3 regions of the Paenarthrobacter sp. 10N417 genome follow, and region 3 is predicted to be linked to each of the others. Evidence: riboswitches for the same ligand, from Rfam matches in the RefSeq annotation. Region 3 holds a riboswitch; each other region holds the start of a gene.
The links. Region 3 has a riboswitch for thiamine pyrophosphate ahead of thiO (glycine oxidase ThiO). Riboswitches for the same ligand answer to the same signal wherever they lie in the genome.
Positions count from the first base shown of each region.

Region 1: it holds a riboswitch for thiamine pyrophosphate, as region 3 does, so the genes downstream of both, AC1DCM_RS22645 (bifunctional hydroxymethylpyrimidine kinase/phosphomethylpyrimidine kinase) here and thiO (glycine oxidase ThiO) in region 3, are expected to answer to the same signal.
Region 2: it holds a riboswitch for thiamine pyrophosphate, as region 3 does, so the genes downstream of both, thiC (phosphomethylpyrimidine synthase ThiC) here and thiO (glycine oxidase ThiO) in region 3, are expected to answer to the same signal.

Region 1 covers NZ_JBFTIL010000024.1:50,998-57,564, reverse strand. The annotation lists gene obgE (GTPase ObgE) at 1-1,085, opposite strand, end outside; gene rpmA (50S ribosomal protein L27) at 1,219-1,482, opposite strand; gene rplU (50S ribosomal protein L21) at 1,542-1,850, opposite strand; gene AC1DCM_RS22645 (bifunctional hydroxymethylpyrimidine kinase/phosphomethylpyrimidine kinase) at 2,228-3,778, opposite strand; TPP riboswitch at 3,770-3,867, opposite strand; gene AC1DCM_RS22640 (Rne/Rng family ribonuclease) at 4,014-6,567, opposite strand, start outside.
Region 2 covers NZ_JBFTIL010000008.1:38,729-45,295, reverse strand. The annotation lists gene rpsP (30S ribosomal protein S16) at 1-282, opposite strand, end outside; gene AC1DCM_RS12145 (hypothetical protein) at 471-923, opposite strand; gene AC1DCM_RS12140 (VOC family protein) at 1,044-1,916, opposite strand; gene AC1DCM_RS12135 (amidohydrolase family protein) at 1,994-3,076, opposite strand; TPP riboswitch at 3,173-3,280, shown strand; gene thiC (phosphomethylpyrimidine synthase ThiC) at 3,276-5,135, shown strand; gene AC1DCM_RS12125 (alpha/beta fold hydrolase) at 5,118-5,840, opposite strand; gene ffh (signal recognition particle protein) at 5,949-6,567, opposite strand, start outside.
Region 3 covers NZ_JBFTIL010000007.1:185,246-191,812, forward strand. The annotation lists gene AC1DCM_RS10880 (RNB domain-containing ribonuclease) at 1-572, opposite strand, end outside; gene AC1DCM_RS10885 (ferritin-like fold-containing protein) at 614-1,282, shown strand; gene thiE (thiamine phosphate synthase) at 1,328-2,011, opposite strand; TPP riboswitch at 2,039-2,156, shown strand; gene thiO (glycine oxidase ThiO) at 2,149-3,396, shown strand; gene thiS (sulfur carrier protein ThiS) at 3,393-3,629, shown strand; gene AC1DCM_RS10905 (thiazole synthase) at 3,634-4,431, shown strand; gene AC1DCM_RS10910 (4a-hydroxytetrahydrobiopterin dehydratase) at 4,463-4,807, shown strand; gene AC1DCM_RS10915 (cytochrome c-type biogenesis protein) at 4,893-5,195, opposite strand; gene AC1DCM_RS10920 (DUF3107 domain-containing protein) at 5,231-5,455, opposite strand; gene AC1DCM_RS10925 (TetR/AcrR family transcriptional regulator) at 5,506-6,240, opposite strand; gene moeB (molybdopterin-synthase adenylyltransferase MoeB) at 6,247-6,567, shown strand, end outside.

The DNA of each region.
Region 1 (6,567 bases), on a different contig from region 3:
CGAAGGACAGGCGGGGCAACCTTGGGAGGCGCAGTCTCAACGGCGTCCCGTGCAGCCTTGACGATCTCCGCCATGGCGAAACCAAGCTGGCGCAGGCCTTCATGGCTGGTGGCCGAGACTTCGAAGACCCGGTAGCCGCGTGATTCGAGTTCCGGACGAACGAACTCAGCCATGTCCTTGCCGTCCGGGAGGTCCACCTTGTTCAGGACAACAAGCTTGGGACGTTCGTTCAACGGCACAACTTCGCCGTCGACGCCGGCATAGCTCATGTCAACGGCGTACTTTTCCAGTTCCGCCTCGATGATGGCCAAATCGGAGAGGGGATCACGGTCCGATTCCAAAGTTCCGCAGTCCAGGACGTGAACCAGGGCTGCGCAGCGCTCGACGTGGCGCAGGAAGTTGTGGCCAAGGCCCTTGCCCTCGCTGGCGCCCTCGATCAGTCCGGGCACATCGGCGATGGTGAAGCGGATGTCGCCAGCCTGGACGACGCCAAGGTTGGGAATGAGGGTGGTGAACGGGTAATCGGCAATCTTGGGCCGGGCAGCTGACATCGCTGCAATGAGGCTGGATTTTCCTGCGGACGGAAATCCGACCAAGGCGATATCGGCGATGGACTTCAGCTCCAGGACGATGTCGCTGGATTCGCCCTCGATGCCAAGCAGCGCAAAGCCGGGCGCACGGCGTTTCTGGGAGGAAAGTGAGGCGTTTCCGAGGCCTCCCTGGCCACCTGCAGCCGCAACATACTCCGTGCCCTCGCCAACAAGGTCGGCCAGGACTTCGCCGTCCTTGGTCTTCACCACAGTGCCGTCCGGCACGGGAAGGATCAAGGTTTCGCCGTTCTTGCCGCCGCGCCAATCGCCCATGCCGGGGCCACCGTTGGTGGCATGGCGGTGGGGGGCATGGTGGTAGTCCAGCAGGGTGGTGGTCTGCGCGGACACCCGGAGGATGACGTCTCCACCATTGCCACCATTGCCGCCGTCGGGTCCGCCGAGTGGCTTGAACTTTTCGCGCTTAACAGAGACACAGCCGTGGCCGCCGGTTCCGCCGGATACGTGCAGGACTACCCGGTCTACAAAGCTCGCCACGTGAATCTCCTCTTGCTGTTGCCAGCGCTGTTGCATAAATCAGAGCGCCATAGACGCCCTAATCGATTGTAATGCGGTTAAAAGAACGGTGGAGCGGGCCGTTTGGCCCGCTCCACCGGTTCAGAACTTGTTGTTACTCTGCAGCTGCAGCAGCAACGATGTTCACTACGCGACGGCCGCGGCGAGTACCAAACTCAACCGCACCGGCCTCGAGTGCGAACAGGGTGTCGTCGCCACCGCGGCCGACGCCTGCACCGGGGTGGAAGTGGGTTCCACGCTGGCGAACGATGATCTCGCCTGCGGAAACTACCTGGCCACCGAACCGCTTGACGCCGAGGCGCTGTGCGTTGGAGTCACGACCGTTGCGAGTGGAGCTCGCGCCTTTTTTGTGTGCCATGTGAAATGCCTGCCTCTAAATTTCTGGGGAAACTGAAAATCTGAACAGAGTAACCGAAGTTACTTGATGCTCGTGATCTTGATCTTGGTCAGTTCCTGACGGTGACCCTGGCGCTTCTTGTAGCCGGTCTTGTTCTTGAACTTCTGGATGACGATCTTGGGACCGCGAAGGTCCTCAAGGATCTCAGCCGTGACCGTGACCTTGGCCAGGTCCGCAGCAGCGGACGTGACCTTGTCGCCGTCAACCAGGAGCAAGGCGGGCAGCTCAAGCGTGCTGCCGGCTCCACCGGGGACGCGGTTAAGCGTTACGTAGTCTCCAACGGAAACTTTTTCTTGGCGGCCGCCTGCGCGGACAATCGCGTACACCACTTGGGTACTCACTTCTCTCGACGTTTCTTACTAAATTTGCGTGCGGAACCTTAACCGGAATCAGGCTTGGTTCGCGCTGTGCCTCAACGCCGTGGACTTCAGATCGAAGCCCGCGAGTCATCCCATGAACAATTCCAAGGGGCATAACCCAAGTGTTGGCGTAAGCACCGAAGATCAAGATTACGCTAGTTTGACCTTCAGCTGCAAATGAGGCCGCGTCCGGAGGCTATCGGGTGACTTGCATCACCAGTTGTAACGGACTCTCCCGGCACCGTGCCCATACAGCCTACAGGGTTTGTGGAGGAATACTGCGATTTGGCCGACGACGCGCTGGAGTTTTGTGGAATTGCCCCAGAAGGCAACCTCGGAAACCCTGCTCAGGCGAAGAGCCTGGGTGCATCAAAGAAGGCTGTCTCGTAGCGGCAAGACTGTGCGAAGGCCTCTACCATGGCCTCGCGTTCCTGCGCGGAGGCGAAAATTGCGGCGGCATCGGTAAAGTCGATCGCCTTCCGGGTTGCGGCAGCAAACTCCTCGTCCGCGTACGTCTTCAACCACTCGGCGTAAGGGTGGTCGCTGGGAGCGCCTGCTTGGACATACCCCGCGTGAAGTTGCTGCCCTACCTCCGCATACAGCCAGTAGCAGGGCAGGATTGCCGCCAGCAACACGGCGTAACTGCCGGAGGCTGATGTGGCCAGCAGGTGGTCCACGTACGACCTTGTCACGGGTCCGGTCTGTGTTGAGGCCGAGCGCGTGCTCAGCCAGTTCCGATGGAGCTCGGACTCCACTTCAAGGCAGAGTTGCGATGACTTCGCCCAGAAGAGCTGCTCTTCTTCAGTGGGGGCAAGTGCACCTGCGCGCGCCAAAACCCGCGAGTAGCCGTTCAGGTAAATGGCGTCCTGGGCCAGGTAGTAGTTGAACTCGGGCTCCGGGAGCCGGCCTGACTGCAGGCCCTGGATGAAGGCGAGACCGTAAATCGCATCCAATTCCGGCGCAGCTTCGGCCCACAGCCGCGCGGCAAAGTCGCCGGATTTCCCGGCAGGATTCAGCGCTGGCTCCATGTGGTGGAAGTGGTGGACCGGCCCGCTACCCTTACCCACCTTCAGCCCGTCGGCCGCCGCGAGGGCCTGCAGCAGCCACGGCTTTACCTCGCGGAGAGACGCCTCCCAGTCGCCGGTGCGGGCTTGGACCGTGGCCAACGCCGAGGAGAGCGAGCACCCCGTTCCGTGGCTGTTCCTGGTATCAACGCGGGGCCCAGGCACCTCGATGACGTCCTGTCGCAGCAAACCGCTCGTATTGACCAGCGCATCGGGACAGTCGTTTCCTGCCAAGTGGCCGCCCTTTACCAAAACCGTCGTTCCACACTCAGCAGCCAGGCGTTTACCCTGGTCAAGCGCCGTAGCCCAGTCGGGGGCTTCGGGCTCCCCCAGCAACATCGCCAGCTCGGGAAGGTTTGGGGTGACGAGATCCGCCAACGGCAGGAGGCTGCGCAGCGCAATTTCGGCGGTCTCCCGCAGAAGGCGGTCGCCGCTGGTGGCAACCATCACCGGGTCAAGGACCACGACGGCGGGACGCACCTCTTCGAGCCAACTGCGGACTTCGTCGATGACGGCCGCATCACCCAACATCCCGATCTTGACCGCATCAATCTCAATATCGCTGCTGATCGCGTCCAGTTGCTGACGCAGGAACTCGACGGGCGGAACATGGACTGCACTGACGCCCAACGTGTTCTGGGCCGTCAAAGCCGTGATGGCAGCCATGCCATAGCCCCCGTGCGCTGCGATGCTCTTCAAGTCTGCCTGGATTCCGGCGCCGCCAGAAGGATCCGAGCCGGCAATGCTGAGCACCCTCGGATGTGGCCGGGCCGGGACTGCTCCCATACCCGCGGCGCAGACAGGGTAGACAGCGGAATTCGACGATGAAGCCATGGTGGACATCCCTTCGCCGGTGCTAACCGGACAGGTTCAACGGGTCTGGATCTCAGCCTGGCCCGTGCCCGGCACCCCGTGTCAGTTTCCTAGCGTAGCCCGGAAGCCCCTCGCCCCGGGAACCGGACAGCTTCGGGGAATCGATGTGACTGGCGGGCAACGAAAGAGCCCCGCAGTATCCGCCGTAAACGGATGCTGCGGGACTCTTTGGTTGCTTAGTGACTGGTTGCCCTGCTTACAGCTCTGAAGCGGGAACTCCCACCCCAAGGATGATGGGTTCGTCCGCTACCTTCTTTTTGGCCGGCTCTTCCGCTGCCGGCGCCTTGGCCTCATGGGCAGATCCGCCAGCGGCAGCAGCAGTTACCTCGTGGTGTTCCACACTGGTTTCGTTTGCGGCACCCTGCGCCCTGCTGGCACTGCGGTTCCTCCGGCCACGACGACCACGGGCACGCGACGAATGATCGTGCTCATCGGTAGTGCCAGCAGAAGCACTGGCAGGGGAAACGGCGGCAGCAGCCGCAGGTTCGGAAACCGAAGCCGTGGCCTCTTCCTCCGCAGACGGCGGGGCACCGAGGTGCGAGAACGCCTCGGCCAGCAGGTCCAGGCTCATGGCCGGCTTGCCAGCAGTTGGTTCCTCATGATGTTCCACAAACGGAAGAGCCACTTCTTCGCCACCGAAACGCAGAACAGGAGTGGCGCGCGCTTCCCGAACCGCAGCCTCATGACTGGCCGTATCAGGTGCAGCCGGAACGCCAGCCTCGCCGGTTGCAGCCTCAGGGGCAGATCCATCGGTGTGACCCTGCTGGCCTGCTGCACGGGCCTGCTCCTCCGCGCGGTGAACCTCGTCATCGTGCAGGTGGGCGGCATGTGCTGCAGCGGCGATCGTGGCAAGAGCTGCCCTGGTCGCCTCAGCCTTCGCCTGGCGGACCGGGTCCACGGACTCCGTGGTCGCAGGAGCTGCGGGGGCGGCCGGCGTGCTGTGGACTGCAGGAGGCACTTCGGCCATTGCCGGTCCCCCACCCTTGCCACGGCGGCGCTTACGATCAGTGCGTGCAGCAGGCTGTTGGGGTTCGACGTGCGGGCGGTGATGCTCGGCAGCAACGACGTTGGCGCGTCGGTGCTCCACCGGCTCATCATGGGTGACGACACCCCGTCCGGCACAGTGCTCGCACTGCTCACCGAATACCTCGAGCAGGCCGGTGCCCATGCGTTTGCGCGTCATCTGCACCAGGCCCAGCGATGTCACTTCGGCCACTTGGTGTTTGGTGCGGTCACGACCCAGGCATTCCACCATTCGGCGGAGCACCAGGTCACGGTTCGATTCGAGGACCATGTCAATGAAGTCGATGACGATGATGCCACCAATATCGCGCAGGCGTAGCTGGCGAACAACTTCCTCGGCTGCTTCAAGGTTGTTCTTGGTCACGGTTTCTTCCAGGTTTCCACCGCTGCCGGTGAACTTGCCTGTATTAACATCCACCACGGTCATGGCTTCGGTGCGATCGATGACAAGGGAACCACCAGACGGAAGGAAAACCTTGCGTTCCAGCGCCTTGTGGATCTGTTCGTCGATCCGCCAGGCAGCAAAAATGTCCTGGTCCTTGGTCCACTTCTCAAGGCGGCCCACCAGATCGGGAGCCACGTACGTAACGTAAGCCTCGATGGTGTCCCAGGCGTCGTCCCCGGAAACGATCAACTTGGAGAAGTCTTCGTTGAAGACATCCCGGACAACCTTGATGGTGAGGTCCGGTTCGCCGTAAAGCAGTTCCGGAGCCAGCACCTTCGTGGAGGACGCCTGCCCTTCAATGCCTTCCCACTGCGCGCGCAGACGGTTGATATCGTGCGTCAGTTCTTCCTCGGAAGCACCTTCAGCGGCTGTGCGCACAATGACGCCGGCGTTCTCCGGCAATCGATCCTTGAGGATGCGCTTGAGGCGGTTGCGTTCGACGTCAGGAAGTTTGCGCGAGATACCGGTCATGGAACCGCCCGGCACGTACACAAGGTAGCGGCCCGGGAGGGAGATCTGGCTGGTGAGGCGGGCACCCTTGTGTCCAACCGGGTCCTTGGTGACCTGCACCAGGACGGAATCACCGGACTTCAGCGCATTCTCGATCCGGCGCGGCTGGCCCTCAAGGTTCACTGCGTCCCAGTTCACTTCACCGGCATACAGCACGGCGTTACGGCCACGTCCGATGTCAACAAAAGCAGCCTCCATGGAAGGCAGAACATTCTGGACCTTGCCCAGATACACGTTGCCAATGAGGGAGTCCTGCTGGGTCTTGGACACAAAGTGCTCGGCCAAGACGCCGTCTTCAAGGACCGCGATCTGAATTCTGTCGTCGCGCTGGCGGACGATCATCTGGCGATCCACGGACTCGCGGCGGGCAAGGAACTCAGCCTCGGTAATCACCTGGCGGCGACGTCCGGTCTCGCGGGATTCGCGGCGGCGCTGCTTCTTGGCCTCAAGCCTGGTGGAACCCTTAACGCTGGTAACGCGGTTTGACGGGGCCGTCTCAGTGATCGGGCGGGGCGCGCGGACACGGGTCACCGTGTTGGGCGGGTCATCGTCAGAGCCGCCCGTCAGTTCGAGATCCTGGTCACCCCTGCGGCGACGGCGACGACGACGCGACGTGACGCCCTCTTCGAGGGCTTCCGCTGCCGGAGCTTCTTCTTCGTCCTCAGTCTCAGTGCCGTCCTCGGCATCGGACTCGTCGCGTTCGTTTCCGCGCCGACCACGGCGGCCACGGCTCCGGCGACGACGACGGCTGCTGGAATCCTCCAGCTCCTCG
Region 2 (6,567 bases), on a different contig from region 3:
CTTCAGGGTGCCTTCCTGGCCCGGCAGGCCCTTGAACTTCTGCCAGTCACCGGTGATCTTGAGGATCGCGGCAACCTGCTCGGTCGGCTGGGCGCCAACGGAAAGCCAGTACTGGGCGCGCTCGGAAGCGACCTCGATGTACGACGGCTCTTCGGTGGGGTGGTACTTGCCGATTTCTTCAATGGCACGGCCATCGCGCTTGGCGCGGGCATCCATGACGACGATGCGGTAGTACGGTGCGCGCATCTTACCGAAGCGCTTAAGGCGAATCTTTACGGCCACTTTTGTGGTCACTCCTGTTTCTGAAACGGGGTTGAACCCGACGTTCTGCACCCGTGGGGCGGGCCATACTAAGGGGTTCCAAAGGACAAGATTTGGGCACGGAGAGAGGGGCCGCGCCAATCAAGTACCTGACCATTGTGCCAGATGCCGGAAGTAATTACGACTTTCGCCACTCCCGGACCCAACGGTCAGACAGACCAGACGTAGAGCCCTGACCGCTCCGCCTGTTCCACGTCAGTGGCCAAGGAGGCCAACTGCTGCACGTATTGACGCGATTCGTCCGCGCCAAAAGGCATGTCGTCCTGAGCTGCCCACGCCGCAGCGACGTCGTCAAGAACGTTCCCGTCGCCTTCGCTTTCATACGTCAGCAGCTCGGCAAGCGCCCTCACCATCGCTTCCGGAACGCCAAGGAGGGCGTCGCTGGTGACATCCACCAGCGCCAGCTCATAGTCTGCACCGGCAGCGTGGACGGCTTTGCCCGCAAGGTCCCCCAGTTGCTCGACCTCAAAGTCGGTGATGCCATCGATCCTGACGGCGGGTCCGGTGACGTCAGCGCCCCGATCCAAGGCAGCTGCCCTCTTGAGTGCTTCATCGTGGGTGGCTACAAAAATTTCGGCAAAGCCCATGGAGAGTGCTCTCATTCGTTCGTGCTGACGGGGCGGCGGCAACGGCCCAGGGGCGAATACCGTCAATGCCCAGCCTAGTGCAGTCCCGGCCCCTGCATTCGGAAGCCAGCGCGAGGGCGCTTCCCGCCAGGGTGCTTAGCGCACTGCCACGCGCAGCTTGTTGCGCCAAGGGTCTTCGAACTGCAACTCCAGGCCCGTATGGCGGTTCGCCACGGACGCAACTTTCAGCCGGTCAGCCAGTGCGGCGACGTCATCGGCAGTCGGAACTTCGATCAGGACCTCGCCCAGGCCCAGGGTATCCCTGCGGGGCCCGGCCCCGCGGCTGTTCCACACGTTCATCGCCATGTGGTGGTGGTAGCCGCCCGCAGAAACAAACAACGCCTGCCCGTGCCAGCCCGCAGTCCTCTCAAAACCCAGGGTGTCCACATAAAAATCCTGGGCAGTCTGCACGTCGCCTACCTGAAGGTGCACGTGCCCGACGCCGGCAGCGGCTTTCCGCTGGCCAGTCACGGCAGCCTCACTCAAGTGTTGCTGGAGGAAACGCTGGGGCGGCAAGGCAACATTGTCCATCACCACATTCTTGCCATCCCACTGCCAGACATCGCGCGGCTTGTCGTAATAGAGCTCAATGCCGTTGCCTTCCGGATCCGTGAAGTAGAACGCTTCGCTCACCAAATGGTCGGCACTGCCCACAAAAGCGCGCGGCTCATACTCTGCGGCCGTGGCGATGGTGGCCGCCAGGGAAGGCTGGTCCTGGAACAGGATGGCTGTATGGAAAAGCCCGGCTTCCCCACGGCCTGGAATCTGCAGGCCGGCAGCGGGAGCGAGATGGACTACTGGCTTACCCAGACGCCCCAGGTACAGTCCACCATCCTGCTCGGCCACGGTCTCCAAACCCAGGGCACGCTGATAGTAGTCAGTCATTACCCTCATATCGCCGACCTTGAGCATGACGGTGCCCATGCTGAGTTCGGCAGGAAGGAGGTCCTGGCTGGATGTCGTCGTCATGTGAAGCTCCCGGTTCATAGATGGCCGCCTTTCGGCACGTTCTACTTATCTAAATTACTTGAAGCTTCAATTTATTCCTAGCTGACGGGCTTGCCGCGCAGGACTACATGTTTCAGGCTCGCCACAGTTGCGAGGTTCTTCCTCGGATCATCCCGGCAAAGCACGACGTCGGCACTTGCCCCTTCGCTGAGGCCCTCGGCTCCCAGCCACTTCCGTGCGCCCCACGTGGCGGCGTCCAGGACGGCGGTGGGCGGCAGGCCGGCGTCGTAAAGTTCCTTCATTTCGTCAGCGATCCTGCCGTGCTTGATCACGCTCCCTGCATCCGTTCCCGCAAAGATGCCCACACCGGCTTCAAAGGCCTCCAGCACCCTTTCACGGCGTCGTTCCCAAAGACGGGTCATGTGCTCGGCATAGACCGGAAATTTAGGCGCGGCCTGGGCTGCGATATCCGGAAAAGTAGCGATGTTAATCAAGGTAGGAACGATCGGGACAGACTGCTCCACAAGACGGGGAATATGCCGGGGCAAGAGTCCTGTGGCGTGTTCAATGCAGTCAATCCCGGCGTCGAGCATGTCATCAATGGTGTCTTCAGCGAAGCAGTGGGCCGTCACCCTGGCCCCTTCGTCGTGGGCGGCCGCAATCGCATCCCGCACGACGTTCCGAGGGAAGGAAACCGAGAGGTCGCCCGTCCCGCGATCGATCCAATCGCCCACGAGTTTCACCCAACCGTCCCCGTCCCGGGCTTCCTTGCGGGCTGTCTCCACGAGTTCGTCCGGCTCCACTTCGTGGCCCAAACCACGCAGGTAACGCCGGCTCCGGGCGATGTGGCGTCCGGCGCGAAGAAGCCGTGGGAGATCCTCCCGGCGCTGAACCCAACGCGTATCGCTTGGCGAGCCGGCGTCACGGATCAACAACGTGCCGGCTTTCAGATCGGCCTGCGCTTGGGCAAGAGTTGTCTGCTCATCAACCGCCCCGCCGACCCCAAGTCCAATGTGGCAATGGGCGTCCACAAAACCAGGAAGGACCCACCCATCCAGCACGGAATCCGGCGCAGCGACTGGACGTTCGAACGTGAGTTTGCCATCAACGGACCACAGCCCGTGCCGTTGATCGTCGCCTGCCACAAGCACTGGACCGGTGAATTCGATGATGTAGGCCATGCCAAAAGACTAATCTGCCGATATGCCACAAACCTCCCGGATGAGTAAGCGCTACGACGATGACTGTGTCCCCGATCAGAGCTGTGGTAGCTTCGTCTACGACCACACGGGGGCCCCTGCAGGGGCTGAGATCGGACTGAAGCAGTCTGCGACCGTTGAACCTGTCCGGGTAATGCCGGCGAAGGAAGTGAGTAATCCTTTGAGCACCACCGAAACACAGCACAGCCCTGCCGAAAACCAGGCCAACATCAGCGAAAAGACGACGGAAACCGTCACACAGTCGCTGAAATCCCATTCGTTGGCTTGGCTGGAAGACCGCGCCCATGGCATCCGGGTCCCCGTCACGGAGATTGCACTGGAGCCCTCTCCCAACGGTGAGGCGAACGAGCCACTGCAGGTGTACCGAACTGCCGGACCGGGCAGTGACCCCGTGGTGGGCCTTGAACCGTTCCGAACCGGATGGATCGAAGCTCGAGGAGATACCGAGGCATACTCCGGACGGGAGAGGAACTTGCTCGACGACGGCAAATCAGCCGTACGCCGCGGCGCAGCATCCCAGGAATGGAAGGGAACGCAACCGGTGCCCCGCCGCGCCGTCGAAGGTAAGACCGTCACCCAGATGCACTATGCCAAACAAGGCATCGTCACGCCGGAAATGCAGTTTGTGGCGCTGAGGGAGAACTGCGACGTTGAGCTGGTCCGCAGCGAAGTGGCTGCCGGGCGCGCCATCATCCCCAACAACATCAACCACCCCGAGTCCGAGCCCATGATCATTGGCAAGGCCTTCCTGGTCAAGATCAACGCCAACATCGGAAACTCGGCCGTCACCAGTTCCATCGCCGAGGAAGTTGACAAGCTGCAATGGGCAACCCAGTGGGGTGCCGATACCGTCATGGACCTCTCCACCGGAGACGACATCCATACAACCCGCGAATGGATCATCCGCAACTCCCCCGTTCCGATCGGCACCGTGCCCATCTACCAGGCCCTGGAGAAGGTCAACGGCGAAGCCAACAAACTCACGTGGGAAATCTTCCGGGACACCGTAATAGAGCAGTGTGAACAAGGCGTTGACTACATGACCATCCACGCCGGGGTGCTCCTGCGCTACGTGCCCTTGACGGCAAACCGTGTGACAGGCATCGTCTCCCGTGGCGGCTCGATCATGGCCGGGTGGTGCTTGGCGCACCACGAGGAGAACTTCCTCTACACGCATTTTGATGAGCTCTGTGAAATCTTCGCCAAGTACGACGTCGCATTCTCCCTGGGCGACGGATTGCGCCCCGGTGCCACGGCTGACGCCAACGACGCCGCGCAGTTCGCCGAGCTCGATACGCTTGCAGAGCTGACCCAGCGGGCTTGGGAATTCGATGTGCAGGTGATGGTTGAAGGACCCGGACACATTCCCTTCCACTTGGTCCGCGAGAACGTGGAGCGCCAACAGGAACTGTGCAAAGGTGCCCCCTTCTACACCTTGGGACCGCTGGTCACGGACGTCGCTCCTGGCTATGACCACATCACCTCGGCCATCGGCGCAACGGAAATTGCACGGTACGGCACGGCCATGCTCTGCTACGTAACGCCCAAGGAACACCTGGGACTGCCGAACAAGGATGATGTGAAGACCGGTGTGATCACGTACAAGATCGCAGCGCACGCAGCGGACCTCGCCAAGGGACACCCGGGCGCAAACGAACGCGACGACGCTTTGTCCAAGGCCAGGTTCGAGTTCCGTTGGCGGGACCAGTTCGCGTTGTCCCTGGACCCTGTCACCGCCGAAGCCTTCCACGACGAAACACTTCCGGCCGAACCTGCCAAGACGGCGCACTTCTGCTCGATGTGCGGACCCAAATTCTGCTCGATGCGCATCAGCCAAGACATCAGGGACGAGTTCGGTTCCGCCGACGCGCAGGCCGCCATTGCAGGGATATACGACGGCATGCGGGAAAAGAGCGAAGAATTCCTGGCGTCGGGCGGCAAGGTGTACCTGCCGGAGCTGCAGCTTCCCACTACCCGGATGTCCTCCACCAAGAGGGCAGCGTCAGGAAACCTTAACTGACCTCGTCCGGACAATATCGGCTACGAAAGAGCGAATAATCCGGTCTCCATCCACCGAGTCCTGGGGCCGGTGCCCTCCCGCTGCTACGCGTCTGAGGGCACCGGTGTCCTCCAGGTACCCGGCGATTTCTTCGTACAGTGGCTCCCACCCGCCTGTCAGGACAAGGGTAGGAACGCCAGGAACAATGTGCAGGGGCGCCTCCCAAGGAGGCGCCTGGAGCCGGAGGCGACGTGCGGAACGGCGCGCTTCGGGCGTGTCAAGGCCGCTGGCTTCGGCCGAAAATGCACGCCTGAAATATTCGCGTTCGTAGTCGGCGTCCTTAAGCTGCTTCCGCACGTCAAACAGCGGCTCCATGAGCGAACGATGGAATGTCGTGGCAGGCAGCTCGGCCGTCAAGGATAAACAAGCCGGTTCAACAAGTGTCAGCGAGTGCACAAGGTCGGGGCGTTCAACTGCTGCCAGCATGGCGGAGATTGCGCCTTGCTCATGCGCCACCACATGGCCTCCACCAGAATCCACCAGCGAAGCCACTACGATGCCTACATCCGCAGCGACGTCGGATTCCAACGGTTCAGCCACTGGATCAAAGCCGTGCCGGCGGAGGAAAAGTGCGTCATACGACAGGGCCATACCGTGCTGCTTGGGCCATGCCGAGGCGCCAAAGCTCCCCAGTCCGTGGACGAAGACTACGCGCTGCTTGTGCATGGATTCACCCTAGTCCAGAGCTCTGACATCCCAGCCAAAAAGCAGTTGGCGCCGTTATGGACATTCACAACGGCGCCAGCTGTCACAGTATTGATTCGGAGGTTCCGCTTACTTACCCAGGAACTTCTCGAAGCCCTTGGGGAGGTTCAGCGTGGACGGATCGAAGTCCGCAGCGCCCTGACCAAACGCCGCACCCGTCGGAGCTGCCGAGGCCGCGTTGGCACGCTTGGCCTCAGCCTCGCGGAGTTCCTGGGCTGCCTTTGCGGGGTTGCCGGAGCGCGCCTTCTTCTTGGGAGCGTTCTTGCCACCCTTGCGGCCGCCGCCTGGGCCGCCCATTCCAGGCATGCCCGGCATGCCGGGCATGCCGCCCTGGGCCATCTTTTTCATCATTTTCTGGGCTTGGGCGAAGCGCTCCAGGAGGCCGTTGACCTCCGAAACGTGCACACCTGAACCCTTTGCAATGCGGGCCCTGCGGGAGCCGTTGATGATTTTGGGAGCAACGCGCTCATGCGGAGTCATGGACCTGACGATCGCCTCAACGCGATCGATTTCACGTTCGTCGAAATTCTCCAGCTGCTGGCGGATGTTTTGGGCACCCGGCATCATCATGAGCATCTTCTTCATGGAACCCATGTTGCGGATCTGCTGCATCTGGGCCAGGAAGTCGTCCAGGGTGAAGTCTTCCTGGTCGGCGAACTTCTTCGCCATCCGGGCAGCTTCGTCCTTG
Region 3 (6,567 bases):
AGGACCGTTGGGGCTGTGCCGGCATCGATCTGTTCCTGGGCACCCTTGTAACTGAGCTTGGCGCGGCTGCGGACAGTGCCACGGGCCACCGACGTAGCGGACACCTCCGCATTGTGGTCGAGTTCGAAGTCCCACACGAAGGCGCTGCAGTCCTGACCAGCCAACAGGCTTCCGGCGTTCTCGCTGATCACTTCCGGGTGCAGGGGGATCCTCCCGTCAGGAGCGTAGAACGTTTGTCCCCGTTGCCGCGTCTCTGCATCGAGCGCCCCGCCGGGAGCAACAAAGGATGGCACGTCGGCGATTGCGTAGAGGACTTTGTAGCCGTCGCCGGCCCGTTCAATGAATACGGCCTGGTCCAGATCGGTGGACGTGGCTGGATCGATGGTCACGAACGGAATGTCCCTGAGGTCACGCTCTGGCAGTGTGTGTTTTTCTACTGCTTTCCTGGCTTCCGCCACGGCTTCGGCCGGATACTCGCCTGGGAGCTCCAGTTCGGTCCGAAGGGCTGCAAATGCCTCTGCGAGCTGGTCCGACGAGTCGTCGACGTTGGGCGAAATCCGATGATGTGACACGAAAATCAGGTTAGCCCGAAATCGCTGGATAGTCTTGGACCATGAGCACTTCCTTGGACGATAATGCTCGCGTCCAGCGCCTCTCTTCGGAGCTGCTGGGAGCCATGGCGTACGGCGAGCTCTCGGCGTTTGGCCGGCTGTCTTTCGACTCCCGGTACGCTCCCACCCTGCACGACAGGGCAGTGTTGGCAAAGATTGCCGTTGGGGCTTACGGAAACTTTGCCTTGATCAGCAGCCGGCTCTCGGAGATGGGACTCGATGCCGAAGAGGCCATGCTTCCGTTCCAGCGCTCGTTTGACCACTTCCATGAGCGAACAAAGCCGGCGGACTGGTTTGAATCAGTCATGAAGGCCTATGTGATCGACACCGTGTCATCGGACTTTTACCGCATGGTCGCTTCGTACCTCGACGGCGGGACGCAACTCTTTGTCCAGAAGGTGGCCTCCGCCGACCAAGCCACGGAAGTATTACGCGTCCTCCTGCGCAGGGCCTTGGCTGATGATCCTCGCCTGGCATCGCGACTGGCTTTGTGGGGCCGCCGCCTCGTCGGTGAAGCGCTGACCCAGGCCCAACGCGTGGGCATGGAACATCCTCACTTGGGACCGCTGCTCAAGGGCGGCGGGGATGCCCGCACTGCAGTCAAGGCCCTTACCGCTGAACTTGCCGAGCGGCATGGCCGACGGATGTCCGGGCTCGGGCTCACGGCTTAAGAGACTTTCGCATATCCTCGGCTGCCGCCAGGGCGCCGGCGGTGATTATCCGGCGTCGAGCGCTTCCAGCAGAGTCTTTGCCGCCGCCGTCGGATCCTCCGCCTCAGTAATGGCCCGCACCACGACGATCCGGCTCGCTCCCGCAGCCACCACCTGTTCAATGTTGGTGAGGTCGATGCCGCCAATCGCGAACCAGGGGAGGAGGACGCCACCTACGGTCTCCGCATCCGCGCGCATTACGGCTTCTGCGGCATATGTGACCAGATCCAGCCCGACTGCTTCACGGCCGGGCTTCGTGGGCGTTGCCCACACCGGACCAACACAGAAATAATCCAGTCCGCTCCTGCCGGGGGAGGCAGCTATAGCGGCGTCAACCTGTTCCGGCGTATGGGTGGAAAGGCCGATCACGGTGCGGTCGTGGAGGAGGTGCCGTGCGGCGGGCAGGGGGATGTCCTTTTGCCCGATATGGAACACCGGAGCCCCGGAAATACTGGCAACATCGGCGCGGTCATTGACGGCCCACAGCCGTCCGTGCCGTTGGGCGACGTTGTGCAGAACCTCCAGTACCTCAAGCTCCTCAGCGGCCTCGAGCGTCTTGTCGCGAAGCTGGATGATGTCAACGCCGCCCTCAAACGCGGCGTCGACGAAGTCTTCGAAATCGCCTTGGCGTTTGCGGGCATCAGTGCACAAGTAAAGGCGGGCAGTGGTGTGGACATCATGCTGGGTCATGGAAACCAGAGTAGTTCCTCTAAACTGGGCACGTACTGCGGGAGCCGTGACAGCGTCATATGACCGTCCGGCTGAGAGGGCTTCAGCGCCGACCGCTTGACCTGATCCGGCTAGTACCGGCGTAGGGAAGGAAACACATGGCAGAATCCGGCCAAACCCCCTTGCAGGCAGACGTTGCAGTGATTGGTGGCGGCATCGTTGGCCTTGGCATCGCCCACGAAGCGCGCCGCCAGGGCCGCTCGGTGGTCCTCATTGATCCCACCCCCGCGGCCGGTGCGACGTTTGCTGCCGCGGGGATGCTGGCTCCGGTCAGCGAACTCCACTACCAGGAGGAACACCTCCTGGAACTCATGCTGGAATCCTCCCAACTGTGGCCCGCTTTCATCCGGGGCGTCCATGGCGGCGAATCAGCCACCGGATACCGCACGACGCCGACAATCGCCGTTGGTGCCGACGCCGCCGACCGCCGCGCCCTCGCAGACCTCCGCACAGTCCAGCAGGCCGCGGGCCTGCACGTGGAGCCATTGTCATTGCGGGAGGCGCGCCAACGTGAGCCTTTGCTGAGTCCACAGATTTCCTGTGCCTTCGACATACCGGCCGATCACCAAGTGGACCCGCGGCGGCTTGCACGATGCCTCATGGAAGGGTTGGCAGCCCACGGACCAGGTGACGCAACGTGGGTTTCCGGAGCGGAGGACGGTTTCGCCCTGCCGTTCCACGCATCCCGTTTGCTCTGGGATGGGGACCGCGTCTCCGGGGTTGAACTGGCTTCTGGCGCAGTCGAGGCCTCGGAAACTGTGATCGCCTGCGGGCTGGACGCGGCCAGGATCGGTAATCTCCCCGAAGGTCTCAGTCTGCCCCTGCGGCCCGTTTACGGCGACATCCTCAGGCTGCGCGTCCCCCACCACCTCCAGCCCCTCCTCACATCCACCATCCGGGGTATTGTCCGCGGGGTGCCCGTTTACATCGTGCCCCGGGACGATGGCACCGTGGTGATTGGAGCCACCCAGCGCGAGGACGGACTATCCGCCTCCACCAATGCAGTCTCCGCCGGAGGCGTCTACCAACTCCTGCGGGACGCCCAAATCCTGGTGCCTGCGGTGGCGGAGTTGGAACTGCTGGAAGTGACAGCCCGCGCACGGCCCGGCACTCCGGACAACGCACCATTACTGGGACGCGTTGCCGGGCGCGCGGGCACCATCGACGGTCTCGTAATCGCAACCGGGTTCTTCCGCCATGGCGTCCTGTTGACGCCTGTGGCCGCCAGAATCGTCGGCGGGCTGATCAGCGGGTCAGCCGATCCCCGATGGTCCAACTTCACCCCTGATCGATTTACGGCAACGCCGGATCACCGCCTCCAACCAGCAACCAAGGACACACCATGAACATCAAACTCAATGGCTCCGTTCATGCCGTGGCGGATGACGCATCCGTCAGCACGCTCGTCAGCGCCATCACAGGCCGCATCCTGGACCACCGCGGACAGGCGGCCGACGGCGGCAAGCTGGGTGTCGCCGTCGCACGCAATTCCGAGGTAGTGCCGCGCAGCCAGTGGGCCGCGACTGCGCTCGCCGATGGAGACGAACTCGAACTCGTAACCGCAGTCCAGGGAGGCTGAAAAAATGACAGTAGCAAAATCTGACATCCGCACAGATGCTTTGGTGATCGACGGCGTCGAATTCGGCTCCCGCCTGATCATGGGTACCGGTGGTGCACCGAGTCTTGACGGGTTGGGAGCAGCCCTTCTGGCTTCAGGAACGGAACTGACCACTGTGGCAATGCGCAGGTACTCACCGGCCGAGACAGGCTCACTGTTTCAACTCCTGCTGGATCACAACATTCGGGTCCTGCCCAACACCGCTGGCTGTTTTACTGCCAAAGACGCAGTGATGACCGCGGAGCTCGCCCGGGAGGCGCTGGAGACAGACTGGGTGAAGCTGGAAGTCATCGCCGATGAGCACACACTTCTTCCGGATGCGGTGGAACTCGTGGAGGCCACCGAACAGCTGGTGAACCGCGGCTTCAAGGTCTTCGCGTACACCAATGATGACCCTGTCCTGGCGCTGCGCCTGGAAAACCTGGGTGCCGCAGCAGTCATGCCCCTCGGCTCGCCTATTGGTACAGGGCTGGGCATCCTGAACCCGCACAACATCGAACTGATAGTGTCCCGGGCCTCTGTCCCGGTAGTGCTCGACGCCGGCATTGGAACCGCGTCCGATGCCGCGCTCGCCATGGAACTGGGATGCGATGCTGTCCTGCTGGCAACAGCCGTGACCCGTGCGCAGAACCCCGTGCAGATGGGTGAAGCCTTCAAACACGCAGTGATCGCCGGTAGGCTGGCCAAGCAGGCTGGCCGAATCCCGCGCCGGGAGCACGCCCTCGCGTCATCGGCCATGGAAGGCCGGGCAGAGTTCCTCTAAATGCAGAGTTCCTCTCAATGAAGGAGCAGTGGTGGCTGACAGGAAAGAGCCATTGACCCAGATCGCCGTGGAGACCGCCCTCAAGGGCCTTCCGGACTGGAAGCTCCAGGACGGCCTCGTGACGGTATTCAAAACCTCGACGGCGGCCGACGCCCTGGCGCTTATCGCCGCCATTGGCCGGATCGCCGAGGAACAGAACCACCACCCGGATCTTGACTGGCGTTACAACAGGGTGTTCTTGCGCTACGTTTCCCATGACGCAGGCGGCCAGGTGACCCAACGCGACATCGCGGCAGCCGCTGCCGTGAGCGAGGCCGCGGCCGCGTCCGGTGCCTTGGCGCAGCCGGATCGCTACCCGGGAGTTTCAACGGGATAGAAGAGGTTAAACGGTGCTGGCCATCACCCACGGGGTGGTGGCCAGCGTCGTTTAAAACTGAACAGTGCCTTAGAGTCTCAGTGCCCTAGAGCCTCAGGGCTTTGGTGAGGGCGGCGGTGTCATGCTGGGTGCGCGTGCGGCCAAGAAAGAGCACAACGGCAATCGCGATAACCGTCCCCAACACGATAGGGAGGATCCAGGGGATCCAGGTCAGCCCGGGCTGGTAACCAAAGCCGGCCATGATGAAAGCTATCCAGCTCAGCACGCCGACGGTTGTCGAAACGCCCGCCGGCAATGCAATGCCGTACTTGCCGTGTCGCTTGTCATTTGCCCACACGATGAATCCTGTAGCGATGGTGGCAAGAACCACCACAACGAGTGAAAGCATGGAGACTCCTTAGCGGCAGCTGTAACCGGGAACCGCTAGAGTGCGCCGAAACCGACGCGGCGGACTTCCTCAGCACCAATTTCAACGTATCCCAACACGCTGCCGGGAACGATGATCTGGCGGCCTTTCTCGTCGGTGAGCCGAAGATCCGAACCCTTGGAGATGGCCTCTCCGACAATCTTGGCTACAGCATCAGCATCGAGTGCGGATTCGAGCACGATTTCACGGCCAACATTCTGAATGCCGATCTTTACTTCCACAGCAAGGCCTCCAAGCCAATCAAGTTTTAAGTCAGTCCTCTATTTGTAGCCTAGGACTCTTTGGGGAATCGACTGATTCCGCGCCAAGCTAAACGATAGATCAGATCGCTGGCTACATCGAGGTCGAGGTTTCCATCGGTTTCGAGCCAGTAGCGGGCGCTGACCTGCGCCATTCCTGCAAGTCCCCGGCCCAGGAGCTGCGCCTCCAGAGGGGGCAACTTGGTGTCCTCGGCGATGACATGGGCCACTGCGTCCGCGAACGTTTTGTTGAAGGTCTCCAAGCGCGAGCTGACATCGGGGTCATTAATGAGGTCAGACTCGAAAACCAGCCGGTGGGCTTGGTCGTCGTCGGCAATGAACCTGTAGTAGGCCCGCATAACTGCCTTCACACGCTCTTTGTTGTCCGTGGTTGAGTTCAGCGCATTGAGCATCAAATCGGTCAGGGCAGCCAGGTGGCTGTCCAGCAGCGCCATGTACAGCTCGCGCTTGGAAGGGAAGTGTTGATACAGGACCGGCTTGCTCACATGCGCTGTCTCGGCGATTTCGTCCATGGCGGCACCATGGAAGCCGTTGGACACGAAAACTTCCAAGGCGGCGTTAAGCAACTGTGCGCGGCGCTCGTCCCGGGGCAACCTTGCTGAACGCGTCGAACCAGTCCGTTCTTGCTTCGCTGGTGCTCCATCGTTTGCCCGTGTGCCGTCAGCCACAGTCTGCCGCCTTTCCTTTGCAGTTATGACCACTGTACCGGTGGGTAATATGACCGGGCGGCATCGGCAGGCATACATTGGGGTATGGCCTCAATTCTTGCTGCCCACCCCGCGCCCGCTGTCCTGCCGCCCCTCGTTGAACCGGCCGCCGCACTAACGCCGGCCGAGGTGGAACGGTACTCCCGGCATCTCATCATTCCGGAAATCGGCGCTCTGGGCCAACGCAGGCTTAAGAATGCGAAAGTTCTTGTCATCGGTGCCGGCGGGCTGGGATCTCCAGCGTTGCTGTATCTCGCCGCGGCGGGTGTAGGAACCCTGGGAATAGTTGACGACGACGACGTAGACCTCAGCAACCTGCAGCGGCAGGTCATCCACGGCGTCAAGGACGTGGGCACCCCCAAAATC